DNA from 3 places in the Hymenobacter nivis genome. Region 1 is predicted to be linked to each of the others. Evidence: riboswitches for the same ligand, from Rfam matches in the RefSeq annotation. Region 1 holds a riboswitch; each other region holds the start of a gene.
The links. A riboswitch is a leader RNA that binds a small molecule or an ion and turns the genes downstream of it on or off. The one in region 1 is predicted to bind cobalamin.
Positions count from the first base shown of each region.

Region 1 (5,527 bases):
CCGGTCGAGCAGTGGCCGGGCCGTGGCAATGCTGGTCGTGAATTCGATAAACGCCTCGTCGAGCACGAATACAGTCTGCGGGTTACGCGCCAGCAGCGCGGCCAGCGCCGGCTCGGTGAGCACGCTGCCGGTGGGATTGTTGGGGTTGCAGACGAACACCACATCCGCCGCCAGCGGCCCGTCCGCCCTCAACTGCTCCCACGCCAAAAAGCTGAGTTGGTGGCCGTGCCGCCGGGCCGCGTCCTCGTATTCGGCAAAGGCGGGCGTGACAACGGTAGTGCGTTTTCCGGCCCAGGCCTGGGCGATTAGGTAGATGCTTTCGGTGGTGCCGCTGCTCATCAGCACCTGGCCGGGGGGCAGGCCGTGGTGGGCGGCTGCCCGGGCGGCAAGGCTTTCGGCCAGCACCTCGGGGTAGCGGTTCACGGTGCGCCATTGGCTGAACACGTAGTCCTTCAGGCCCGCCGGCTCGCCGCCGTACCAGACGTTGGTGCTGAAATCGGCCACGATGGCGTGGGGATGGCGGTAGGCGTCGTCGCCGTGTCCGTGGAGCATGGATAGTTGCGGGTAATCAGTTGCGCAGGGCCGCGTAAATCTGCGGCAGGTCCACGTTTTCGCGGATAAGGGCCGCCAGCCGGTCGTATTGCGCGTTTTTAAAGGCGGCGAAGTCAAGCGGCGCGCTCGCTTTTTGTTCGGTGTAGGGGGCCACTAAAAAATCGATAACCGCCGGATTGTCGAGAATGCCGTGCAGGTAGGTACCCCAGCAGCGTGGCCCGGCAAAGTAGCCGTCGGGGGTGCCGTCGTCGAGCGTGGCCACGGGCTGCGGAGGGCCCTCGGCAGTGGTTTGGCCCATGTGGATTTCGTAGCCCAGGCAGTCGGCGGCCGCGCTGCCCCGGAAGGCAAACCGCCGTTGCCGGGTGGTTTTTTCGCCTTGCAGCACCGTGCGCACGGGCAGCAGCCCCAGCCCGGCGGCGGCGGGCACCGGGCCTTCCACCCCGTTGGGGTCTTCCACCGAGCGGCCCAGCATCTGGTAGCCCCCGCAGATGCCCACCACGGTTTTGCCCGTGCGGTGGGCCCGCACGATGGCCGCCCCCAAGCCGCTGTTAGTGAGTGCTTTTAGGTCGGCGATGGTGTTTTTGCTGCCGGGCAGGATGATGATGTCAGCCTCGCCGATTTCGTCCGCCTCACGAGTAAAGAACAGGTCGACGCGGGCGTCGTGGCTCAGGGTGTCGAAGTCGGTGAAATTCGACAGCCGCCCCAGCAGCACCACGGCTACCCGTACCCGGCCGGCCGGCCCGGCCGCGCGGCGCTTGTAGGCCAGAGCCACGGAGTCTTCCTCCTCCACAAAAATATCGCGGAAGTAGGGCAGCACGCCCACTACCGGCACGCCGGTCAGGGCTTCGAGCTGCTGCCGGCCATCGGCAAACAGCCGCGCATCGCCCCGAAATTTATTAATGATAATGCCTTTTATGCAGGCTTTTTCCTCAGGTTCCAGCAGGGCCAGCGAGCCGTACACACTGCCAAATACCCCGCCCCGGTCGATGTCGGCAATGAGGTAGGTGGCGGCTCCGGCGTGGCGGGCCATGCGCAGGTTGGTGATATCGCGGCGCTTCAGGTTTAGCTCCGAGATGCTGCCCGCGCCCTCCAGCACCACCGGCGAATGGCGCGCCGCCAGCCGGTCGAAAGCTTGGGTGGCGGCGGCAAACAGTTCCTGCCGGTCGTTTTCGCGGAAGTATTCGTAGGCCGACTGCGTGCCGATGGGCCGGCCGTTGAGCACCACCTGCGAGGCCTGGTCGGAGGTCGGCTTGAGGAGCACTGGGTTCATGTCGACGTGGCACGGGATGCCGGCGGCCTCGGCCTGCACCGCCTGGGCCCGGCCAATTTCGAGCCCCTCGGGGGTTACGTAGCTGTTCAGGCTCATATTTTGCGCCTTAAACGGCGCGGGGCTGTGTCCGTCCTGTCGAAAAATGCGGCAAAAACCCGCCGTAATGACGCTCTTGCCCACATCCGACGCGGTGCCGACAAACATAATGGGACGAAGCATGGGGAAGGTATAGAGTAGGAAGGGCGGGTAAAAGGACCAAGTATTACCCTTGGCCCGGGGCAGTCGCCGCTGGCCAATAGTTCTCAAACACCAGCTCGGGAAGGCTCATCCGGCTCGCCCAGCCCGCGGTTTCGAGCATGGGGCGGGGGTAAAACTCTGCCACGTGGCCCAGGCAGAGGATGGCCACGGGCTGCGCCCCGTCCGGCATCTGCAAGGCCAAACGAACTTGTTCGGGGTCAAAAATCGACACCCACCCCATGCCGAGGCCTTCGGCGCGGGCGGCTAGCCACAGGTTTTGGATGGCGCATGACACCGAGGCGAGGTCCATTTCGGGTAGCGTGCGCCGGCCGAAAATGTGCGCCTCCCGCCCTGCCATGAGGGCGGCCACCAGCACTTCGCCGCACTCGCGGAGGCCTTCTACTTTCAACTGCAAAAACGCGCTGGCCCGCTCTCCCAAGGCTTCGGCGGTACGCAGCCGCTCTTGCTCCACGAGCTGGTGCAAGGCGCCCCGCAGGGCCGGGTCGGTGATGCGCAGGAAGCGCCAGGGCTGCATGAATCCTACGCTCGGGGCCTGGTGGGCGGCTTGCAGTAGGCGGTGCAGCACCTCGGGGGCAACGGGGTCGGGCAGAAAATGGCGGATGTCGCGGCGCTCGGCTATCGCCCGGTACACGGCTTCAATCTCGGCGGGGCTGAACTGGTTCAAGCAGGTAAGGGATTGGCAAAGTGAAGAAGCAGCGCGGAGGCCAAGGTAATAGCCACAACCCGCATCTCGTCTGCTACCAAGGTTATCAACTGATTTTTAAACGTATAGCCCAGTGTGCCGATGCGTAGCGCATACGTGCCCGGCTTGAGTTCACCGAGCCGAAACTGCCCCAGCGCATCGGTGCTGGCGCCGCGGGGCTGGCCCACCAGCCCTGCGCTCACGCCCACCAACGGCCAACCCGAGAGCGAGTCGGCTACGGTGCCCCGCAGGGCCACCGTACCTTGGGCCGCCGCCGGGTGCACAACAACTAGACCAATCGCGTACAGGCTCCAAAATACTGATTTTGAGCTAAATAATGGGGTAAGGTGCTGCCCGGCGCGGCGCGGGTCCGGGGTGAGCAAACGGCTCCGCCAAGCGGCCTTACGCCAACAACAACTATGGTAGACTATTCCCCCGGCACAGCCGGGGAGGAGCGAGGGGTTGGGCATGGTACGACGTGCCTTTCTGCCGAAGGCCGGGACTGTATGAAGCAAACGGCAGGTCTTCTGACTTCCCCCACTAACCGACGACCTTCCCATCCGGAACCGGACAGTGGTATTGTATATCGGGCAGCTTTGGAGGGGGTTACAGCAGCGGAGACTGTCCCGGAATTACACCGGATTCCCTTTTAAAGTCGCCCCGCACCGCGGAAGCGACTACCAATTGTTGGGACGAAGGTAGGGGATGAAGTCGTTTTGTGAGCGGGGCAGGGCTCGACACAACATTATCCCAGCCCCTGCGCGCTTTCTACCAGCGTATAAATTCCAATCCCAATTGAAAAAGCCCCCACCGCATAGTTGAGCCACTTGAGCGAGGGCTGCCACTGGCTTGAGAAACGTGCCGTCGAAAAGGCAAACAGGCACCCGTAAGTTGTCATGGAAATTAGAATACCGGCACTTTGGAGCACGATAATCCACACGGCGGCCGTGGTGTTGCGGGCCGCCAGGGTGAGGGCAATGGTGCAGGCCCCCCCGGTGCCGGCCAGCCCATGCACCATCCCCACCCAGAATGAGCGGCTAAGCCCCGCGGGCGCTGGTGGGGTTATTAGCACGGGTAAAGGTTTTACTTGGCGGAAGTTGCGCCGAATAGCCAGTACTCCCAGCCATATCATAAGTGGCCCGATAGCCAGCTCCACCTGTGCCGCGATGTGGAGCGAAAGCGTTGACTTCAGCAGCAAAATGAGGCTGGCAAACACCACGAGCGTTAGCGAGTGCCCCAATGCCCAGTGCGACGAGCGCCAAATGACGCGCCACAATCGTCCCGTACCCTTTTTTTGCTCGGTGGCCAGCACCGCCACGGCGGCCATGTGGTCGGGCTCGAAGGAGTGCTGTACCCCTAGCAAAATGGAGTCAAGGAATAACGGATTTAACATTGACGCAGAAGAAGATATCTTTTTAAAGTGCTAATTCAGACTGAGCGGTAAATCCCGAGGGTAGCCCGCTCGTTTGATGGACTGGCTGGCGAAGATTGGGCAAACTTACCGGGGGACTGATTGTAGCAACTCTGGTAGGCGAATACCTTGCGCCAGTTAAACACCCTGTCGCCGCCACTAGTTACTAAAACCTGCTGAGATAAAATCTGCTTATCCAACAAATTGCCTTCGCTAAACACACCATTTATTCTCATACAACCATGCGCGAAATCAAACGCCAGCGCGTAGTCCGCACCGATGGGAAAGCCATCAACCTGGTGCAGCGCCGGGGCCACCTTTCCTACTGCTATAACGCCTGCTGCTGCGGGCGCGTGGACAGGGGCTACGCTGCCGTGCCCGTGGAATTGTACAAAAGCGAGTGGCTGCGTCGCAAGCTACGCAACACCGTGCACATGACCAAGGGTGGCTGCCTGGGCCCCTGCACGCTGGCCAACGTGGTGACGCTGCTCTTCGATGGCCGTTCGACGTGGTTTCACTCCATCAACAGCGACTGGCAGATACTGGCTATTTTCGATTACATCGACAGCCTGGTGGCCACCGATGGCTATCTGGCCCCGCCCGCCGAGCTGGCCGAGTACGTGTTTCAGTTCTACAGCTGGACCGGAGCCGAAACGGCCGTCGCGGCCGGGGCGGCTCCGCCCATCGCGGCCGAGGGTATTGTTTTCCTCACCCACGCCGAAACCGACCTGCTCACCCTGCACCGCAGCGTGCAGGGGCTACCCGCCGATTTCCCCAAAACGGTGGGAATTAATTTGCTGGCCATTAAAAATGAAACCCACATGGCCCAGCTGCTCGACCGTGAGCTAGCCGCCGCGCGGGTCATTGTGCTGCGCGTGCTGGGGCGGCCGAGCAGCATTCCCGGCTTTCAGGAGTTGGTGCGGCGGGCGCAGGCACAGGGCCAGCACCTGCTGGTAATCAGTGGCGCGGGCGACTTAAACCCCGAACTGGCGGCCGTGTCCACGGTGTCGCCGGGTGTGCTGCACGAGGCCCTGGCCTACCTGCAGGCCGGCGGCCACGCCAACCTCACCGCTCTGCTGCATTACCTGGCCGACCACCTGCTGCTCACCGGCTTCGGCTACGAGCCCCCGGCCACGCTGCCCGAGCACGGTCTCTACCATCCCGACTTGCCCGAAAACGGCAACCTCGCCGACTGGCTGCGCCTGCGTGACCCGGCCCGGCCCACGGCGGGCGTGCTGTTCTACCGCGCCCACTGGGTGAGCGGGAATCTGGCCTTCGTGGATGCGCTGGTGCACGAGCTGGAAGCTCAGGGTGTCAATGCCTTGCCCGTCTTCACGGCCTCGCTCAAAGCGGT
Region 1 is NZ_CP029145.1:2,193,909-2,199,435, reverse strand. Features, by position in the region: gene DDQ68_RS09715 (aminotransferase class I/II-fold pyridoxal phosphate-dependent enzyme) at 1-552, opposite strand, end outside; gene DDQ68_RS09710 (cobyric acid synthase) at 569-2,041, opposite strand; gene bluB (5,6-dimethylbenzimidazole synthase) at 2,085-2,744, opposite strand; gene DDQ68_RS22780 (carboxypeptidase regulatory-like domain-containing protein) at 2,741-3,046, opposite strand; cobalamin riboswitch at 3,263-3,462, opposite strand; gene DDQ68_RS09695 (hypothetical protein) at 3,508-4,155, opposite strand; gene cobN (cobaltochelatase subunit CobN) at 4,416-5,527, shown strand, end outside.

Region 2 (5,527 bases), 1.9 Mb from region 1:
CGCCCTTTTTTTAATTGCTCCACGAGCGTATTCCCATCCTTTTCCTTTCGTGAAACACCTGTTTCTTTTCGTACTGCTCCTGCTGGCTTCGGGCAGTGGCTACGCCCAAAAAACCAAAACCACCGGTGGCGCTGCCACCAGCGCCGCGATGGCGGGCCAGCGCTGGCCGATCGGCAAAGCCAAAGCCAATGCTTGGTACAAAGCCCATTCCTGGATGTCAGGGGCCAATTTTATTCCCAGTACGGCCATCAACCAGCTCGAAATGTGGCAGGCCGCCACGTTCGACCTCACCACCATCGACCGGGAACTGGGCTACGCCGAGGGCATTGGGTTCAATACCATGCGCGTGTTTCTGCACAGCTTGGCGTATCAGGAAGACCCGGCGGGCTTCAAAAAGCGCGTCGACCAGTACCTGGGCCTGGCCGTCAAGCACCACATTCAGACGCTGTTTGTGTTTTTGGACGACTGCTGGAACAAGGAGGCCAAGCCCAGCCCCCAGCCGGCCCCCAAAACGGGCGTACATAATTCGGGCTGGGCACAGGGCCCCGGCGACCCGGCCTCGCGCGACTCGGCCACCTTCAGCAAGCTCCAACCGTATGTGACCGACGTACTCCGTACGTTTGCCCACGACAAGCGCGGCCTGCTCTGGGACTTATCGGACTTACGCACAGGGCGTAATTTGGGCTAAAAACGACCTTTTATGCTAACCCAAAGGACCTGCATTGATTTTTTGCTCAACACCCCGCGCAATTATATAGGGGCGCATTTGGCCGTCCACCTGCCAGAGATGAGCCACGATCAGGTATATCGCTTTTTGCGCAATAACACGTTTTCGGCGGGTCAGTTACGGGAGTTGGTACAGCCTTTGGTAGCCGACTCACCCGAAGCATTTCTGCTGGTGGATGATAGTGTGCAGGATAAGCGCTACAGTCGCTTCATTGAAGTAGCGCAGCGACAATATTCGGGCAATGTGCACGGGTTGGTCACGGGCATTGGGCTGGTTAATCTATTCCACAGCAGCGGCGAAAGCGGTGATTTTCTGTCGCTAGACTTCCGCATATACGCTCCTGCTCAGGACGGGCTGACGAAAAACGACCACTTCCAGGCCATGTTCAAACAAGTGGTGGAAGAGGGAAAAATTCAGGCCCGCACCCTGCTCTTTGATAGTTGGTATGCCAACAGCGAGAACCTGAAAGTGATTGAGCAAGCCGGTTGGACGTTTTTCACCACCCTGAAAAGCAATCGGTTAGTGAGTTTAGGGAAGGAAACGGGCTATCAGTCCCTGAACACGCTCGACCCGCCGGCGGGGGGCTGGAGCCGGGGCGTGGAAGTGCGCCTGCAACAAGTACCGTTTGGGGTCAAACTTTTCAAGCTGGTTACCATAGACGGCAGCATTGAATGGGTGATAACCAATTACTTGGCAGCTCATCTCAATCGGGAAATGGTTATTGAGGCGGTGCAGGTACGCTGGCAGGTGGAGGAGTTTCACCGGAGTTTCAAGCAATTAACGGGTTCCGAGAAATGCCAGTGCCGCAAGGCGCAGGCGCAGCGCAATCATTTGACTTGTTGCTATTTAGTCTGGGTAACGTTGCGGCAATACGCCCGCGCCATCGGCCGCACCATCTACCAGGCCGCCTGCCTACCCTGGGCTGAATGGCTGCGGCAGCAATTGCAGAATTCATCTATTCCTGTTCTTGTACTTGAGGCTGCGTAAGTTTTATTAAATATTGAAAAAGTGATTCTTATTTAGGAAAGAGGTCTAATGGTTATCTAGTTGTATGATTGAGCCTTTGTAATTGAGCGTAATAATAAAAATGCCCCTTTACGTCATCTCCGGGGGGCCCGGGGCCGGTAAAACTACGCTGCTGGGGGCCCTGCGAGCCGCTGGCTTCGCGGGGGCTGATGAAGTGTCGCGCCAGCTCATCCAGGAGCAGGTGGCGCTGGGTAGCGGCCGGGTGCCGTGGCTCGATTTGGCAGGCTTTGCCGAACTGGCGATGGCCCGCATGGTGGCCGACCACGCGGCGGCGTCGCGGCGCGGCGGCGTCACATTTTTTGACCGCGGGCTACCTGATGTCGTTGCCTACCTAGAGGTTGCGGGGCTACTCGTGCCGGCTGCGTGCTACGCCGCAGTGGCGGCGCACCCATACCAGCCGGTGGTGTTTTTGGCGCCGCCGTGGGCTGATATTTACGTGAACGACGCCGAGCGCTGGCAGACGTTTGCCGAGGCCACGGTGCTGCACGGGGCCCTGCGGCGCACCTACCAGCGGTTGGGTTTTGCGGTGCTGGAATTGCCTAAAACCACGGTGGCGGCGCGCGTGGCCTTCGTGCGGGCGGCGGCTGGACTGTAGCCAAATTTGGGGCTCCAGCGCACGGCGGCCAATAATTCAGCCTACCTTTGCACCAACAAATGGTAATCGTTTCCGCGGTGCGGAACGATTTTAAAAGGGAAGCCGGTGTAATTCCGGGACAGTCTCCGCTGCTGTAACCCCCTCACCAACCGACCGATACACGGCGCCACTGTCCTCTTGGGGATGGGAAGGCCATCGGCCGGCGGGGGAAGTCAGAAGACCTGCCGCTTGCTCCATACAGTCACAGCTTTCGGCAGAAAGGCTCGTTGTACCATGCCCAACCCCCCGCTTCCCGCTGGCTGTGCCGGCGGCAAACCCCCTTTTTTTGCTGTTTGGCGCACCCTCACGCTATCGGCTCTGCTGCTGGTGGGGCCCCGGCCCGGCGTTGGCCAAACGACAATTTCCCCGGCGGCTACCCCTCGGGCAGCGGTCGCCGGGGCGCCGCGTGGGCGCACTGCGGTGCAGTACGCCAAGGGCTTCACCATCAGCTACGTAGCGGGCGGCAAGCTGGTCACCATCCTGAGCCCGTTCGAGCAGAAAACCACGGCTACACGCTACCTGCTGGTGCCCCGCGGGGCGGGGCGGCCAGCGGGCTACGCCGATGCCCACGTCATCGAAACGCCGCTGCGGAGCCTTGTGGCCCTATCGTCGATGCACGTAGCGCTGGCCGATTTCCTGGGGGCCGCCGACCTGGTAGTGGGCTTGGGTAGCTTCAAGTACGCCTCGGCCGCGCCGGTGCGGCAGCGCATCGCCGCCGGCAAGATTTACGAGGTAGGCCAGGGCAAAGAGCTTAACAACGAAGAGCTTATTGCCCATCACCCCGACCTGGTGATGGCCACCGGCTGGCCCGGCGAAAGCCTGGCGCGCTTCCAGACGCTGGAAGCCGCTGGCGTGCCCGTCATGATTAACTCCGAGTGGGTGGAAACCACGCCCCTGGCCCGCGCCGAGTGGGTAAAAGTGCTGGCCGCGCTGCTCAACAAGGAAGATTTGGTGAACCGGAAATTTGACCAGGTGGCCCGCTCCTACCACCGCTTGGCGGCCCTAGGCCACTACGCCGCCCAGCGGCCTAAAGTGGTTGTTGGCCTGCCGTTTAAGGACGTGTGGTACGTGCCCGATACCGACAGCTACCTCACGCAGTTCCTGCGCGACGCGGGCTGCACCTACGCCTGGGACCAGGCCCGGGCCCCCAGCGGCAGCCTGGCGCTGTCGTTCGAAACCGTGGCTCCCGTGGCCCTCACCGCCGACTACTGGCTGCAAACCGGCACCGCCGCCACCAAGGCCGATATCCTGGCCCAGGATGCGCGCTACGCCGCCTTCGCGCCCTTCCAAACCGGCCGCGTGTACAACAACAACCGCCGCACCAACGCCCAGGGCTCCAACGACTATTGGGAATCGGGGGCGGTGCGGCCCGACCTCGTGCTGTCGGATTTGATCAAGATTTTGCACCCCGAGCTGCTGCCCTCGTGGCAGCTCTACTATTACCAGTGGCTGAAATGAGCACGGCCCAACTGGCGGCCGCGCCGCCGTCGCTGGTCGCGGCCGGGCGGCGGCGCACGGCTTGGCTGCTGGCCCTGGCGGGGCTGGTGGCCCTGGGCTTCGTGCTCGACATTGCCCTGGGCCCCGTGCGCATCCCGCTGGCGGCGGTGGTGAAGATTCTGCTGGGCCAGGCGGCCGACAACCCGGCCTGGGCGTTCATCGTGAGGGAGATTCGCCTGCCCAAGGCCCTGACGGCGCTGGCCGTGGGCAGTGGCCTGGCTGTGAGCGGCTTGCAGATGCAAACGCTGTTTCGTAACCCGCTGGCGGGGCCCTCAGTACTGGGCCTCACGGCGGGGGCGGGGCTGGGCGTGGCCGCCGTAATGCTGGCCGGGGGCAGCGGCGCAGCGGGCGGCTTCGCCATCCGGGCGCTGGGCGTGGGCGGCAGTTGGGGCTTGGTGCTGGCCGCCACCGCCGGCGCCGCCCTGGTGATGGCCCTGGTGATGGCCCTCTCGGCCCGGGTGCGCGACAACGTGGTGCTACTTATTGTGGGCCTGATGGTTAGCAGCGTCACCGGGGCCATTGTCGGCCTATGGCAATACTTCAGTGCCCCCGAGCAGATTCAGGAATATTTGCTTTGGACGTTCGGCTCGCTGGGCGGCGTGGTGGGGCCCCACCTGGTGGTGCTGGCGGCCGTAGTGACAGTGGGGCTGGGGCTGGCTTTTGCCTCGGCCAAGCCGCTGAATGCCCTGCTGCTGGGCGAAAACTACGCCCGCAGCATGGGCCTGACCGTGGGCCGGGCGCGCACAAGTATCATCCTCAGTACCAGCTTGCTGGCGGGAGCCATCACGGCGTTTTGTGGGCCGATTGGCTTCGTGGGTATCGCCGTGCCGCACCTCACCCGGGGCTTGCTGCGCACCGCCGACCACCGCGTGCTGCTGCCCGGCGCCTGCCTGGTGGGGGCCGCCCTCACGCTGGGCTGCGACTGCCTGGCCCAGCTCCCCGGCAGCCAAACCGTCCTCCCGCTGAGCATCGTCACCTCGCTGCTGGGGGCCCCGGTGGTACTGTGGGTGGTGCTGCGCCGCAATAGCGTTCGCTCGTCGTTTTCCTGAAAAACTGGAAGTAAAAAATGGAGTTATCGAATCACCATTCGACTGTCATGCAAAGCGTAGCGAAGCATCTCTCCCGCGGCAGCAATTAATGGGTAGTCAGCGGGAGAAATACTTCGCTGCGCTCTGCATGACCGCCTTTTTTTATTGCAATTATCCTTTTGCTACTCATTGATTGCTAGTGCACTCCCCGCGCACTAGCAACCGACAACTACCAAACAATAACTAAATCCCTCATGCCCAACCCTGCGCCGCTGCTGACCGCCGAGGACCTGGCGGTGGGTTATATGAACAGAAAGACGCCCCACCCGGTGGCCGGGCCCCTGCGCCTGGCCCTGTGGCCCGGCGAGCTGGTCTGCCTGCTGGGGCCCAACGGCGCGGGCAAAAGCACGCTGCTGCGCACGCTGGCCGGCTTGCAGCCGCCGCTTGGCGGGCGGCTCGATCTGGGCGGGTGGCCGCTGGCGGCGATGGGGGCCCCCGAACGCGCCCGCCAGCTCAGCATCGTGCTCACCGACCGCGTGGACGCCGGCAACCTCGCCGTGCGCGAGCTGGTGCGCCTGGGTCGCCACCCGCACACCGGCTGGCTGGGCAGCCTCT
Region 2 is NZ_CP029145.1:342,841-348,367, forward strand. Features, by position in the region: gene DDQ68_RS01385 (hypothetical protein) at 50-688, shown strand; gene DDQ68_RS01390 (IS701 family transposase) at 701-1,714, shown strand; gene DDQ68_RS01395 (AAA family ATPase) at 1,815-2,348, shown strand; cobalamin riboswitch at 2,392-2,591, shown strand; gene DDQ68_RS01400 (ABC transporter substrate-binding protein) at 2,808-3,845, shown strand; gene DDQ68_RS01405 (iron chelate uptake ABC transporter family permease subunit) at 3,842-4,933, shown strand; gene DDQ68_RS01410 (ABC transporter ATP-binding protein) at 5,167-5,527, shown strand, end outside.
Region 2: linked by a shared signal. The riboswitch ahead of DDQ68_RS01400 (ABC transporter substrate-binding protein) and the one ahead of DDQ68_RS22780 (carboxypeptidase regulatory-like domain-containing protein) in region 1 are both predicted to bind cobalamin.

Region 3 (5,527 bases), 1.1 Mb from region 1:
CATGAGCCCCGCGTTCAGGACTACGGCGGCGATGCCGGCGGCCAGGTCGGCGTAGCTCACCCACCAGGTGGTGCTGGCATTCCAGAGCAGCACAAACAGGTAGGTACCCGCAAACACGCGGCCCTTGCGGGCCCCCTGCTGCGTGAAGCGGCGCTCCATGAGCAGGTACGGCACCCAGCCCACGAACAGGCCCAGGGGCCAGAGCGTGCCGCTGGTCGACCAGCCGGTCCAGAGCAGGGCAGCACCGAGTGCGGCCAGCGCTACGGGATGGGCCGCGGGGCTAGTCTTCGCCAAATTCGTTGGAGTTATAAGCTTCATTTCCAAGAGAGTCGTCTACTTCGTCTTCGTCGCCGCGGGCGTAGCGGCCGGCCTTGCCGGGGCGGGGCGGCGGGGTGGGGTTGCCGGCCACCACCAGCACAATTTCGCCCTTGATGGCGGCCCGGGCCCCAAACTCGGCGGCGAGGCTGGCCAGCGTGCCGTTCACGGTTTCCTCAAACAGCTTGGTGAGCTCGCGGCTGACGGAGGCCGGGCGCTGGGCCCCAAACACCTCGGCCAGTTGGGTGAGGGTTTTCACCAGGCGGTGCGGCGATTCGTAGAAAATCATCGTCCGGGGCTCGGGCACCAGCTCGTGCAGGCGGGTTTGGCGGCCTTTTTTCACGGGCAGAAACCCTTCAAATGTGAAGCGCTCGGCCCCGAAGCCCGACTTGAGCAGGGCCGGCACCAGGGCGGTGGGGCCCGGCAGGCACTCCACGGCCAGGCCGCGGGCCAGGCACTCGCGCACCAGCAGGAAGCCAGGGTCGGAGATGCCGGGCGTGCCAGCGTCGCTCACCAGGGCCATCTTTTCGCCCTTTTCGAGGCGCTCCAGCAGGCGCGGCACCTGCTGGTGCTCGTTGTGGAGGTGGTAGCTGAGGAGCGGTTTTTTCAGGCCCAGGTGCTGGAGCAGGCGGCCGCTGACGCGGGTATCTTCGGCTAGCACCAGGTCGGCCTCGCCCAGCACGCGGATGGCCCGCAGGGTGATGTCCTCCAGGTTGCCGATGGGCGTGGGCACGAGGGTGAGGGCGGGAGCGTCGGGCATGGGGGCAAAGGTACGGGGCCCCGGGTTGGGGCTCCTTTACAACCCAAAGGGCCCAACCATAGTACACCCTTCTACTACCTGCTTTGCTTTCAACTTCATTTTCTATCCCATGCCCGTCGACCCGAACAACCGCCCCATCCGCGTCATCAACGACGACACTACCGACGAGGAAATGCGCGCCGGCCACCACATTCCCAACGCCGACCCACCCAAGAACGAGGCGGCCCGCGGCGGCTTTGGCAACCGCGACGGCAAGCAGGGCTTCGGCTCCGACACGGCCGGCGGCGCAACGGCCCTGGGCGTGAACGAGGACGCTGATGCGATGACGCCCCCCGCCGACAACATGCGCTCGGACGACGAGGGCCGCGATGCCCGCGCTGACCAAGACTTGCCGGCCCTCGAAACCTACGACGACGACCCCGACCTGGTGGCCGTGCACAACCCCGGCGGCCCCGTGGACGAGCTCGACGCCGACGACCGCCGCAAGGGGCCCGACGAAATGGAAAACCCCAAGTCGCGCGTAGGCATGGGCGAGATGGAGCCTAAGCCCCTCAAGCCCATCACCGGCACCGATACCAACGCCGAGCTGACCGACTTCAACGCCACCGACACGGCCATCGACCAGTAGCCAAGCTGGGGGCCCTACCCAGTAGTTCTTTTTCCCACCTAACCCATTTATACCATGCCTACCCACCACGATAACCGGAAGGACCGCGACAACTCCGACGAGCACAACCTCGAAGGCAAACCAAAAGCCGGCGTGCTACCGGTGGACGATTTTAGCGAAGCCAAGGAAGAGCAGCTGGAAAAAGATGCGCTGGACGCTGGCGTCACCCACCCCAACCGAGGCCACGACAAGCCCAGCATCGACAAGCCGGCCTACGATTAGTATTGCCTTTCCGAATATAGAAAGCGCCTCGCCTTACCCGGCGGGGCGCTTTTTTGTCATTCCGAGCGCAGCGAGGAAGCTGAATTAGGGCCCCCAGATTCCTCGCTACGCTCGGAATGACACGTTGTGCACGGGGTATCCGCCGCAGAACTACGCTACCCAATCAGCTCCGCCACAATCTTAGCCGATAATAAGCACAGCGGGATACCGCCGCCGGGGTGCACCGAGCCGCCGCAGAAGTACAGGCCGTCGAGCCGGCCCGAGAAGTTGGGGTGGCGTAGGAAGGCCGCCAGCGGGTTGTTGCTGGAGCTGCCGTACAGGGCCCCGCCGGACGATGACGTGTCGGCGGCAATGCCGGGCGGGGTCCAGATTTTTTCGGCTTTGATGAGCGGCTCGATGGCCACGCCCAGGGCCCCGGACAGCCGGGCCAGCACGAGGCGGCGCGTTTTATGGGTGAGAGCATCCCAGTCCTGACCTTCGTCGTGGGGCACGTTCACCATTACGAACCAGTTTTCGTGACCAGCCGGGGCGTCGGCGGGCGTTTTTTTGGACGTGACGTTGACGTACACCGTCACGTCGTCGGCCACGGTTTTATCCTCGAAAATGGCCTGGAATTCCTGCTGGTAATCGCTGGAAAAGAAGATGTTGTGCAAGTCCAACTCGGGAAATTCGCGAGCGATACCCCAGTAGAAAATCAGCGCCGAGGAGGAGCGCGGCTGGGCCAGCGTGCGCTCGGGCGCGGGCTGAGTGGGCAGTAGGCGGCGGTAGGTAGGCACCACGTCCATGTTGCTCACCACCAAGCCGAAGTCGTACACGTCGTGGGCCGTGCGCAGGCCCGTGATGTGTTTATCAGCCACCAAAATCTCCTCTACCGGCTCGTTGAACCGAAATTTCACTCCGAATTCTTCGGCTAGGCGGTACAGGCTTTCGGCAATGGCGTAGATGCCGCCCACGGGGTAGAACGCGCCAATGCCGTGCTCCAGGTGCGGAATCATGCTCAGCGTGGCGGGGGCCTGGTACGGGTCGGAGCCGTTGTAGGTGGCGTAGCGGTCGAAGAGCTGCACCAGGCGCGGGTCGGCAAAGGCCTTGGCGTGGCGCTGGTGCATGGTGCCGAGCAGGCCCAGCGCCGGCAGGGCCCCCACGGCCTTCAGGGTTTCGGGGCTGAAGTAGGTACCGGCCTTGTGCAGCGACTTGTGTAAAAACGTGCCCGCCGTGGCATCGTAGGCCTTGCCGCTGCGCGCCAGAAACTGCGTGACGGTGGCCGCCGGGGCCCCCAGCTTTTCCTCCACTTCGGCAGCAAACTTGTCCGCCTCGGCCCAGGCCGCTAGGCGCGTGCCGTCGGCGAAGAAGTAGTTGGTAATCGGGTCGAGCCGCTCGTAACGAAAATAATCGGTAGGCTCTCGGTGGGCCAGCCGGAAAATGTCATCCACCAGCTGCGGCAGCGTGAACAGCGAGGGCCCCGCATCGAAGCGGTAGCCGCCGGGCAGCTCAAACTGGTGCATTTTGCCGCCAAACGAGGGCCCCGCCTCGAACACCGTAACGGCGTGGCCAGCCACGGCCAGCCGCACGGCGGCGGCCAGCCCCGCCACTCCCGCCCCGATGACGGCCACGGGCGGCCGCATGGGCACTCGGTTTTTCTGTTGCGTATTCACTGCATTGCTAACCGCGATGCCCGGGGTAGAAGTTTGGGCCCCAGCGCTAAAAATGCTTCTTACCTTCGCGGCAGGTTACCGCTGCTTCGATTTTTCTAAATCAACCAGCGGCCGGTTTTTGGCCCTCGGGCCGGAATGAAAAGGGAATCGGGTGCAACTCCCGAACAGACGCGCTACTGTAAGTGCCACCCCGGCCGGGGCCCCTAGTTTTCCATTGGCAGGGCCCCCAGGCTGGCCGAGAAGGAAGGGCCCCGGCGGCGCAAAGTCAGGAGACCTGCCGGCCGCCATTTGATGCTTCCCTCGCGCTTTGGGGCTCCGCATCAGGTTTGGCACCGCCGGCAAGCCGGCTTCCGCACTACGGAAGCCGGGGCCGGTACGGCCACGCCTGGGCACGCGCACCACCGGGCAAGGAACGACGCACTCCACCGTTTTACCCTTACGCTCAGCTTTATGCAAGACCTTGCCGACCAGATTGCCCGCGCCGAGACGCGCATCTTCAAAGCCGTTTTCCCCGGCACCACCAACCACTACGATACGCTATTTGGCGGGGCTACCCTGCACATGATGGACGAGGTGGCCTTCATCACGGCCACCCGCTTCTCGCGCCTCAAAATGGTCACCGTATCGTCCGACCGGGTCGATTTTACGCACCCCATCCCCGGCGGCACGCTGGTCGAACTCATCGGCAATGTGGTGCGCGTGGGCACCACCAGCCTGCAAGTACGGGTCGAATTGTACGTCGAACAGATGTATTCAGAAGAGCGCCTGCTGGCCGTCACCGGCTCCTTCACCTTCGTAGCCCTGGACGACGCCCGCCGCCCCACGCCCATCCGGCCGGTGGCGGCAGCCATCTAAACAGTTGGGGCCCTCTCTCATTGCAGTGTGCGAAAAAAGAGGGTCCCAGCTATGTATTAAATGAACGGCGCAAGGCACCTAGTCCACGCTACTACTCCACGGCCAGCACCAGCCCTTTCAGGTACGCGCCCTCCGGGTGGAAGAGGCTCACGGGGTGGTCGGCAGGCTGGGTGAGGCGGTGCAGGATGCGGGCGGGGCGGCCGGCTTCGATGGCGGCGGCCAGCACAGCGCCTTCAAACAGCTCGGGGCTAACTACTTGCGAGCAGCTGAATGTAAAGAGCAGCCCACCCGGCGCCAGGTGCGCGATGCCCGCGGCGTTGAGGCGCTTGTAGCCCATGAGGGCAGCGTGCCGGGCCCCCATGTGCTTGGCGAAGGCGGGCGGGTCGAGTACGAGCAGGTCGTACGCGGCGGGGTGGTTTTTGAGGAAGCCGAGCACGTCGTCGGCGTAGGCGGCGTGGCGGTCGGCATGGGGGGCCAGGGCGGCGTTGCGCTCGGTGAGGGCAATGGCCTTCTTGCTGGAGTCGACGGAGTGCACCACCTCGGCCCCGGCGGCCAGGGCGTACACCGAGAAGCCGCCCGTGTAGCAGAACGTGTTCAGCACGCGGCGGCCGGCGGCGTAGCGGGCCAGCAGGGCCCGGTTGTCGCGCTGGTCGATGAAGAAACCAGTTTTCTGACCCGTCTCCCAGTCGATGGCAAACTGGTGGCCGTTCTCGGTCACGAGGTGCTCGGTGCCGGTGCTTTCGCCGAACAGGTAGCCATTCTGAGCGTCGGGTACGGCGTTGCCGGGCACGGTTTCGGCGCTTTTGTCGAAGATGGCGCGCAGCTTGTCGCCGAACACCACGCGCAGCGCGTCCGCTATTTCGGGGCGGGCGCGGTACATGCCCACGCTGTGGGCCTGCACCACGGCCACGTCGCCGTACACGTCAATGATGAGGCCGGGCAGGCCGTCGCCTTCGGCGTGCACCAGGCGGAACACGTTGGTACCGGCCGCGCCGGTCAGGGCCAGGCGCTGGCGCAATTGGTAGGCATTGCTGAGTTTGCGCACCCAAAAATCGG
Region 3 is NZ_CP029145.1:3,267,174-3,272,700, forward strand. Features, by position in the region: gene lnt (apolipoprotein N-acyltransferase) at 1-294, opposite strand, end outside; gene rsmI (16S rRNA (cytidine(1402)-2'-O)-methyltransferase) at 281-1,075, opposite strand; gene DDQ68_RS14475 (hypothetical protein) at 1,185-1,703, shown strand; gene DDQ68_RS14480 (hypothetical protein) at 1,758-1,964, shown strand; gene crtD (1-hydroxycarotenoid 3,4-desaturase CrtD) at 2,120-3,586, opposite strand; cobalamin riboswitch at 3,712-3,912, shown strand; gene DDQ68_RS14490 (acyl-CoA thioesterase) at 4,067-4,471, shown strand; gene DDQ68_RS14495 (class I SAM-dependent rRNA methyltransferase) at 4,563-5,527, opposite strand, start outside.
Region 3: linked by a shared signal. The riboswitch ahead of DDQ68_RS14490 (acyl-CoA thioesterase) and the one ahead of DDQ68_RS22780 (carboxypeptidase regulatory-like domain-containing protein) in region 1 are both predicted to bind cobalamin.